DNA from 2 places in the Pseudoxanthomonas putridarboris genome. Region 1 is predicted to be linked to the other one. Evidence: riboswitches for the same ligand, from Rfam matches in the RefSeq annotation. Region 1 holds a riboswitch; the other holds the start of a gene.
What was found. A riboswitch is a leader RNA that binds a small molecule or an ion and turns the genes downstream of it on or off. The one in region 1 is predicted to bind cobalamin.

Region 1 (4,927 bases):
TCTTGGCGATCTTGGTGGCCGGGCGCGAGCGCAGGTAGTAGGTGGTCTTGATGCCCTTCTTCCACGCGTACATGTACATGGACGACATCGCGCCGATGTTCGGGCTTTCCATGAACAGGTTCAGCGAGGCCGACTGGTCGATGAAGGCGCCGCGGTCGGCGGCCATGTCGATCAGCGAGCGCATCGGGATTTCCCACGTGGTGCGGTAGATGTGCCGCAGCGTGTCGGGAATCTGCATCACGCCCTGGATGGAGCCCTCCGCTTGCTTGATGGCGTCGCGCACTTCCGGCGTCCACAGGCCCAGCTTCTTCAGTTCTTCCACCAGGTAGCGGTTGACCTGCAGGAAGTCGCCCGACAGCGTCTCGCGCTTGAACAGGTTGCTGACCTGCGGCTCCACGCATTCGTAGCAGCCGGCGATCGAGGCGATGGTCGCGGTCGGCGCGATGGCGATCAGCAGCGAGTTGCGCAGGCCGTGCTGCCGGATCCGCTCGCGCAGCGCGTCCCAGCGCGCGGCATCGGACGGCACCACGCCCCAGGCGTCGAACTGCAGTTCGCCCTGCGCCGCGCGGGTGTCGGCGAACGAGGGATGCCTGCCGCGTTCCTGCGCCAGTTCCACCGAGGTGTCCAGCGCGTTGAAGTAGATGGTCTCGGCGATCTTCGCCGACAGCGCGCGCGCTTCGTCGCTGTCGAAGGCCAGGCGCTGCTTGAAGAACACGTCCTGCAGGCCCATCACGCCCAGCCCGACCGGGCGCCAGCGCAGGTTGCCGCGGCGGGCCGATTCGATGGGATAGAAGTTCAGGTCGATCACGCGGTCCAGCTGGCGCACGGCCAGGCGCACGGTCTCGGCCAGCTTGTCGAAATCGAAATAACCGTCCTCGTCGAAGTGCCGGCCCAGGTTGATCGACCCCAGGTTGCACACCGCCGTTTCCTCGGCCGAGGTCACTTCCAGGATCTCGGTGCACAGGTTGGACAGGTGGATCACGTTGCCGGCGCGCAGGGTCTGGTTGCTGGCCCGGTTGCACTTGTCCTTGAAGGTCATCCAGCCGTTGCCGGTCTGCGCCAGCGTGCGCATCATCCGCGCGTACAGCTCGCGCGCCTTGATCGACTTGACCGCCTTGCCCTGCGCCTCGGCCTGCTCGTAGGCGCGTTCGAACGCGTCGCCGTACAGGTCGGTGAACTCCGGCACGATGCGTGGATCGAACAGCGACCAGTCGGCATCCGCTTCCACCCGCTTCATGAACAGGTCCGGCACCCAGTTGGCCAGGTTGAGGTTGTGCGTGCGGCGCGCCTCGTCGCCGGTGTTCTCGCGCAGCTCCAGGAACTCTTCCACGTCCGCGTGCCACGGCTCCAGGTACACGCAGGCCGCGCCCTTGCGCTTGCCGCCCTGGTTGACCGCCGCGACCGAGGAATCCAATGTCTTCAGCCACGGCACGATGCCGTTGCTGTGGCCGTTGGTGGACTTGATCAGCGAGCCGCGCGAACGCACGCGCGTGTACGACACGCCGATGCCGCCGCTGAACTTGGACAACTGGGCGATGTCGCCGTACTTCTGGTAGATCGATTCCAGCGAGTCCTGCGGCGAGTCCAGCAGGAAGCACGAAGAGAGCTGCTCGTGCGTGGTGCCGCTGTTGAACAGCGTCGGCGAGCTGGGCAGGTAATCCAGGTTGCCCATGCGCCGGTACAGCGCCAGCGCCTCGAGCACGTCCTCGCTCAGTGCGCAGGCGATGCGCAGGAAGAACTGCTGCGGCGTCTCGATCACCTTGCGCGTGTGCGGGTGGCGCAGCAGGTAGCGGTCGTACAGCGTGCGCAGGCCGAAGTAGTCGAATTGCAGGTCCAGCGAGGCGTCCAGCGCGTCGTTCAACTTGCGCGCGTTGGTCTGCACGAAGCCCAGCAGGCGCTCGTTGATCAGGCCGACCTCGTGGCCGCGGGTGACCGACTGCGAGAACGCGTGGATCTCCTGCCCGGTGACTTCCTTGGTGATGTAGCCGGCCAGCAGGCGCGCGGCCAGGCGGCTGTATTCGGGTTCCTCGGCGGTCAGCAGCGCGGCGGTACGGATGGACAGTTCGTCCAGTTCGCGCGTGCTGGCGCCGTCGTACAGGCCGGAGATGGTGCGCGTGGCCACGCGCATCGGATCGATGGCGTGCAGGCCTTCGCAGTTGCGCTGCACGGCGCGGACGATCTTGTTCAGGTCCACCGGCTCGCGGCCGCCGTTGCGCTTGGTCACGCTCATCGCGGTGGCGGTGGGCGGCGGGGTCAGCAGGAACGCGTCCTTCTGGGATGGGGTGGTGCCGGCGGCGTCGGCCACGGCTGTATCGGTCTGGGTCACGGGTGTTCCTCCATGCGTGATGCACGCGGCGACCTGTCCCTCGCAGGTAGCGCAAGGCCGGATGGAGGACCAGCGTGGGGAAGCGGCGTCGCAGGGGGCGAGACCGCGCAGACGGACTGCGGGTGCCCTGCTTCGCCAGCCATCTCCCCCCCGGAGAATCCGCGGCCGGCACCGCGCGGTGTGCAACGCGCGGCTGTCGGCAGGTCTTCGGACTCATGGGCGCGGAAGGCGTGGCCTTCCTCCTACATCCGCCGCTTCCCGGGACGTGCATCCCAGTGCGTGTGGCGGGGTCGTTCCCAATTACCGCTGCGGGGCAGTGCCGGAATGGGCTCGAACGAGCCGCACCGGCTTCCCTTTTCATTCCCCGGCTTGCTGGCCGGGGAAACCGACGGCCACAACATAGTGGGGTAGGCTTTCTACGTCAACACCAGATGTGGTGTGGAACGCAGCCTGACGCAACTCCGGGTGTTCCACGCGGTCCGAGCTGTATCAACGACACGGTCTGCGACTCCATCGCATGCCATCTGCACGGCCCACCCGTTGGCCGAGCTGATCAAGGATCAAGTCCAAGGCGACCAGCATGGGCCAACTTCATCAGGTATGTACGCAGGTGGCCAAGGTAGAGGCTGCGTGAACACGGTCTCGGCCGGCTGGCGAGCATGGCTCATTGATCAGCAGTCACCCCATACCGCCATCGCAGTAACAAGGAACACATAAAAGTTGTGGAACCCATGGGTGAACAGCGAAGCCGCCACCCTGCTCTCTATCCCGTTTCGATAGCTTGAAAGAGGATTGGCGAAGACGAGGAACGGAACAATCAGAATAAGAGTCCAACCCCACCAAACCAAGCTATGCAATAAGGCGAGAATGATGGCTGCTAGGCGAGCCGATGCTATGGCGCTAAAGAAAAATCTAGCCAAGCCATAAATTGCAGCCAGCACGACGGTTTCAATTAGCGGCGCAACGAACACGATTCCGAGAAATAAGCCTGGAAGGTAATTAACCCTGCATATGTTCTCATTGCTCCCTGATAGCGCGTATCCGGCAGTAAAATAAAGGACAAGCGCAACGAAAACTGCCGCGAAGAAGCTAAACAATGCTGCCTTCGCACTTGTGAAAACTATTCTTCTTGCGTCGTGCACCGAGCAAAATTCTCCTCAAGATGAGGCCAGCCTCCACTCGGAGGCCAGCCCCAATCTCACAATTTAACCAGACACTGCACTGGAGGGGCCCGGCTTATCAACGATGAACTTATCAGAATCCTGCTCCTCTCCGCCTTTAAGAGCATCCCAAGCAAGACTACCTGCAATCCATTTGATGACCTCAACAAGTATTTTGTTTCCGCCTGAAACCTCGGAAGCTTCCAGCATAGACAACTCTCGCATTCTTACTTCTCCTTTACATTGGTTGGCACAGCCCCTGTGCCGTAGGACCAGGAACACACCCGGCAATCTCATTGTTCAAGCGAGGTCATCCACTCCCTACCTTCTTCTTTAGCGAATACAACGGCTCGAAAATCCATTCGATCAGCCGGCGTCTCTCACCCAGAATGTCCGCATCCAGCAGCATTCCCGGCTTCAACGCCCGCGCCCGCGGCTTGCTGCTGTCCCGGCAATTCCTGCATGGCCTGCTGCAGTTGCGTGATCAGCCACCACGTGCCGATGGCCTGCCGTTGCAAGGCCTGCATCTGCCCGGTGTACTCGAGCACATCGGCTTCCTTTTGTTTGATCTGCAGCACGCTGAGGTACTACCCGTCTTCCAGCTCGCGCAAGCGTTCCATTGGCGACCACGGCAGCCGCAACGATCGCCGTCAGCGTCAGCACCCACAGCCGCAACGGTTACGCCAGCGAGTACCGCCCTGCCAGCTGCCGCGCTTGGCATCGAGCACTTCCTTGCGAAACAGCGGCTGCGACATGCGGACTGCGATTCCTTGCGTGACATGAAGCCTGAGCTTCCACGTCCCCTATAACCGGTGAAGTGATCTGGGCAGCAGGGCATTATCTGCCTGTTGCCGATCCTTACTCAGAATCCGGAACGTCCGCAATGGGCGTTGCTCCGCAGCGCGCAAGTCTGGCTTGCAATCACATTAACTAGCACCTTTCACATCAACTACTTGCGACCGTGTGCAAGCGGTTCTGTACGGATTGATGCCAATATTGCTTGCGCATAAATGTGACTTGTCTTGCAGGTCCTCTGTCGCTGGCTTTGACATCCGTTCTCATCGGATGAGCTTGCATGAAATTCGCGTGCGCATGGGGCGAAAAAAGAGCGGAGAAATCAGGCGTACTTTTCCCGCGCCGACATTTGCTCCATTCAGTCGCAGCGATTCTCTGTAACTTTGCTTGAGGGGTGCCGTTTCCGGCGCTCAGCGGGTGAAACGGACCGCGGCCAGTGCTTCCAGCAGGCGCGCGTGGGCGGTGTCCTGGTCGAACGGCGGCGTGCGCGGCGGGTCGTAGACCTCCGGGCGCGTGCCGGCGACCAGCAAGTCGATGGCGATGCAGTGCCCGTGGCGCACGGCGCGATAGGCATCCACCGACAGGTAGTGGCTCATCGCCGCGTCCGATGCGCGGAAACGGCGGAAGGGCTGGCCATCGATGCGCA
Region 2 (4,927 bases), on a different contig from region 1:
CCGCGCGAGCGCCACGCATGCAGCAAGGCGCAACTGGCCACGGTCTTGCCCGCGCCGGTGTCGGTGCCGGTGATGAACACCTTATCCATGCGCCGGTTCCGCAAGGGCCCACGCGGCGACCCTGAGGGCGAAGACCGCATCCATGCCGCCATCCCGCCGCGCGTTCCCGCGCCCGCGCTGGCGACCCATGCGCTCGTTCGCCTTCGTCGTGTCGGCCATCGCCGTGCCTGCTGTTCTTGGATACGCCGCATCATATCGGCCCGGGTCGTTCCGGCCACGTTCCCGGCGAACCCACCGGCGCGGGAGTAGAATCAGGCGATGTCATTCACCGCACAGACCCTGTCCGGCGACAAGCCGGAACAATATGCGCAGCTGGCGGCCCAGGCCCGCGCCCTGCTCAGCGGCGAAACCGACCGCATCGCCAACGCCGCCAACCTCGCCGCGCTGCTCTACCACTCGCTGCCGGACTTCAACTGGGCGGGCTTCTACTTCTTCGATGGCCGGGAATTGGTGGTGGGCCCGTTTCAAGGGTTGCCTGCCTGCGTGCGCATTCCGCTGGACAAGGGGGTGTGCGGCGCCGCGGCGCGCACCCGCCAGACCCAGCGCGTGGAGGATGTGGAAGCCTTTCCCGGCCATATCGCCTGCGATGCCGCGTCGCGCTCCGAACTGGTGATCCCGCTGGTGAAGGGCGACGCGCTGGTCGGCGTGCTGGACCTGGACAGCCCGCGCGTGGCGCGTTTCGACGCGGACGACCAGCAGGGCATGGAAAACATCGCGCGCATCTTCGTGGAGTCGCTGGAATGAGTGCAGCCAAACTGCGCAACATCGGTCCCAAGTCCGCCGCCTGGCTGCGCCAGGTGGGCCTGCGCACGCAGGAGGACCTGGAGTCCGTCGGCGCGGTGGAGGCCTTCATCCGGGTCAAACGCGCCGGCTTCCGCCCCAGCCTGAACCTGCTGTACGCACTGGAAGGCGCGCTGCTGGACTGCCACTGGCAGCAACTGCCGGAAGACCGCCGCGGCGACCTGCTGACGGCCTACGAGGCCGCCGCCGCGCTGTTGCCGCCGCCGCGCGGCCGCCCCGCCGCCGGTCCGGTCACCACCACCCACACCGCGCGCGACGAGGACACCGGCCCCTCGCTCAACCTGTTCGACTCCACCGGCGGCGACGATTGACCCGTAGGAGCGCCCCATGGGCGCGATGCTTCTCGTTGGCGGAACGAAGAGCATCGCGCCCATGGGGCGCTCCTACGGCCGCATCCCGTATAATCGCCGCGCTTCAAGGTGACCTGCGGCCACGCGCCGCGGGTTGAAACGGGAAGCCGGTGACGTGCCCGCACAGCGGCACCATTCCGGCGCTGCCCCCGCAACGGTAAGCGAAGACAACCGCGGCATCGGCCACTGTGCGATCGCATGGGAAGGCGCCACGGCGGAGTGCATGGCACTCGCTCGCGAGCCCGGAGACCGGCCTGGAAGTCCACTGGTTGCGATGCGGAGGGCGTCGCGGCGTGCCGCGCCGTTCGCCTGCGCTGTCCGCAACGTTCCCCTTCTTGCCGCAACTCCACCCTGACGATGCGCGCGGGGCGCGCGATGGAGTTGTTCCCATGCACAAGCGTTTTCCTTCCTCCCACCGGCTGGCGCTCGCCGTCGCGCTGGGCCTGCCGTTCGCCGCACTGGCGCAGGACGCCACCACCGAACTGGACGAGATCGTGGTGTCCGGCACGCGCACCGAGGTGTCGGTGCGGGACAGCCTGGTGCCGGCGCAGGTGATCGGCCGCGAGGAGATCGAACGCAGCCAGGCGCGCAACCTGTTCGAGCTCCTGAAGGGCCGCGCGGGCCTGGGCTTCTCCAACCAGGGCGGTGCGGGCAAGCTGACGACCTTCAACATCCGCGGCACCGAGTCGGACCACGTGCTGGTGCTGGTGGACGGCATCCGCATCGGCTCGGCGACGGCGGGCCTGGCCTCCTTCCAGGACCTGCCGGTGGACCAGATCGAGCGCATCGAGATCGTCCGCGGTCCCCGCTCCAGCCTGTACGGCTCGGAGGCCATCGGCGGCGTCATCCAGATCTTCACCCGCCGTGGCGGCCAGGGCCTGTCGCGCCACCTGCGGATCGGCGGCGGCAGCCACAATCTGCGCGAAGCCAGCGGCGGCTTCGGCTACGGCGGCGAGCGCGGCTGGATCGGCGCCGATGCCGCCTACCAGAAGACCGACGGCATCGACGCCTGCCGTGGTTCCGGCACCCTGTTCCAGGGCTGCTTCACCGACGAGCCGGACCTGGACGGCTACCGCAACGTCTCGCTCAACGTGCGCGGCGGCGTGAAGCTGACCGACACGCTGACGCTGGAAGGCCATGCGCTGAACGCCGATGCCGAGAACGAGTTCGACGGCAGCATCTTCGGCGGCAACGAAGCCGACAACGCGCAGCAGGTGCTGGGCGGCAAGCTGACGTGGACGCCGTCGGGCCGCATCAATGTCACGACACAGGTGGGCCGCGCTTCCGACAAGTCGGACAACTACTTCGCCGATGCCGCGGCGGGCACCCGTGTGTTCGTCAGCACCTTCGATACGCGCCGCGACACCGCGTCGCTGCAGGGCGACTTCGGGATCGGCGAGCATCATCTGCTCAGCGCCGGCGCCGACTGGCAGCGCGACGAGATCACCAGCAGCACCAACTACGTCAACGACGTCACCGGCACCCCCGTCGACAGCCGCGACAACACCGGCGTGTTCGTCGAGTACCAGGGCCGCTACGGCGCGCAGCAGGTGCAGGCCAGCGTCCGCAACGACGACAACGACCAGTTCGGCAACCACGCCACCGGCAACCTCGGCTGGGGCATCGGCTTCGGCAGCGGGTTCAAGCTCACCGCCAACGCGGGCACCGGCTTCAAGGCGCCCACCTTCAACGACCTGTACTTCCCGTTCTCCGGCAACCCGGACCTCAAGCCGGAGAAGTCGGAAAGCCTCAACATCGGGCTGGCGCAGTATGCGGACACGTGGAACTGGACGTTCAACGTCTTCGAGACCCGCATCGACGACCTGATCGCGCTGGACGCCGACTGGCTGCCGGACAACATCGAGAAAGCGCGCATCCGCGGCGCGGAACTGACCGGCGCCGTGGCGCTGGCGGGCTTCGACATCGCCGCACAGGTCAGCCACGTCGATCCGCGCAACCGCACCGCCGGCGACAACCTCGACAACCTGCTGGCGCGCCGCTCGCGCAACACCGCGCGCATCGACGTGGACCGTGCGTTCGGCGCCTTCCGCGCCGGCGTCACCGCCAACGGCGCCAGCCACCGCTACGACAACGCGGCCAACAGCGTGCGGCTGGCCGGCTACGGCACACTGGACCTGCGGCTGGAATACGCGATCAACGCGGAATGGTCGGTGCAGGCCCGCGCCACCAACGTGTTCGACCGCGAGTACGAGACCATCGCCTGGTACAACCAGCCCGGCCGCGAATACGGCGTCAGCCTGCGCTACCAGGCGCGCGATTGAGCGCCCGGTACAGGAAGGAAAAAGCCCGGCGATGCCGGGCTTTTTTTCATGCGCCCTCGGCGGATGGGGCCACCATGCCCTGCTTGAGCGTTTTCATGAAATCGCGGAAGTGCGGCGCGAATCCGGCGAACAGCGGATGGCCGCGCTGCTCCAGCATGACTTCGCTGAACAGCTTGAGCCCCACCGCCAGCGCGGTGGCGGACTCGGGCGTGAGATCCGGGCGCTGGCGCATGCGTTCGACGATGGCGAACACGTCGTCGTGGTTGCCCACCTCGAAGCGCAGCGGCGCGTCGTAGGCGGACGGACCGCCTTTCGGGTCGGCCAGATGTTCGAGGGTGACGCGGTAGCGATGCTGCTTCATGGCGCGGCCTCCCCGGCGGCACGGGCGCTGCCGCCCGCCTCGCGCCCGATCTCCACCGCGGCGCGGTCGATGATCGCGGCGAGGCGCTGCAACGCCTCGGCATCCGGTGCTCCGCCGGTGAAGCGCAGGCGCAGCGCGGTCTTCAGGTTCTCCATCGCGCGTTCGATCTCCGGCGCGCGGCGCGCGAGCGCATGGCGCCGCCCTTCGCGCAGGCGCATGAGCAGCGCATCGAGGTGTTCCCGGCGCGACTGCAGCTGCACGCGTCCCTCCGGGGTGATGTGGTACTGGCGGCGACCGCCTTCCTCCGCCCCGGACTGGGCCAGGCCCATGTCTTCCAGCCAGGTCAGGGTCGGGTAGACCGTGCCGGGGCTGGGGCTGTAGTCGCCGCCGGCCAGTTCGGCGATCGCGCGGATCACCTCGTAACCGTGGCTGGGTTGTGCATCGAGCACGTGCAGGACCAGCAGCTTCAGCTGTCCTTGGTCGAACATGCGGCCGCGCCGTCCGCGGGCGGCCATATCGGCCTCGGGCCCGCCGTGGCGACCGCGGCCGCCATGCCGGCCGCCACGGCCGTGGGAATGGGAAAAGGGGGACATGGGTATTTCCTTGGTTGATCTAAGATAGCATCAAGATATATCTTGACTCTGTCTTTTCCAACCCCCGTCCACCTGCCTGTTCAACGAACAGCCAGCTCCGTCCCGTCGAACAGCCCCGGCTGCGCCGCCATCTCCTCGCGGTCGCGGAACCCCGACAAACCCACGCCGACGAGGCGGTAGCGCGTGCTGTCCGGCAGGTCCACGCGGTCGCGCAGGGCCAGCGCGATGTCGATGAACTCCGGCGCGGAGGCCGGCGGCGACTCCGGCGTGAAGCTGCGGGTAAGGATGCGGAACTGCGCGGTCTTCAGCTTCAGCACCACCGTGCGCCCCACGCGGTCGGTCCTGCGGGCCGCCTCCCACGCCTTCTCCGCGATGCGGCGGATGTGCGGTTCCAGCTCGGACAGCGGCAGGTCGGTGGCGAAGGTGTCTTCCGACGAGATCGACTGCACCGGCTGGTCCGGTTCCACCGGCCGTTCGTCG

Region 2: another riboswitch for cobalamin. It lies ahead of AAD027_RS13705 (TonB-dependent receptor domain-containing protein); the one in region 1 lies ahead of AAD027_RS03275 (ribonucleoside-diphosphate reductase subunit alpha).

The regions. Positions count from the first base shown of each region.
Region 1 covers NZ_JBBWWT010000001.1:739,650-744,576, reverse strand. Annotated here, with positions in the region: gene AAD027_RS03275 (ribonucleoside-diphosphate reductase subunit alpha) at 1-2,230, opposite strand, end outside; cobalamin riboswitch at 2,508-2,731, opposite strand; gene AAD027_RS03270 (hypothetical protein) at 2,998-3,468, opposite strand; gene AAD027_RS03265 (hypothetical protein) at 3,532-3,711, opposite strand; gene AAD027_RS03260 (hypothetical protein) at 3,867-4,064, opposite strand; gene AAD027_RS03255 (hypothetical protein) at 4,692-4,927, opposite strand, start outside.
Region 2 covers NZ_JBBWWT010000006.1:103,697-108,623, reverse strand. Annotated here, with positions in the region: gene bioD (dethiobiotin synthase) at 1-89, opposite strand, end outside; gene AAD027_RS13715 (GAF domain-containing protein) at 319-804, shown strand; gene AAD027_RS13710 (TfoX/Sxy family protein) at 801-1,172, shown strand; cobalamin riboswitch at 1,262-1,483, shown strand; gene AAD027_RS13705 (TonB-dependent receptor domain-containing protein) at 1,601-3,493, shown strand; gene AAD027_RS13700 (DUF3861 domain-containing protein) at 3,540-3,854, opposite strand; gene AAD027_RS13695 (PadR family transcriptional regulator) at 3,851-4,447, opposite strand; gene dinB (DNA polymerase IV) at 4,528-4,927, opposite strand, start outside.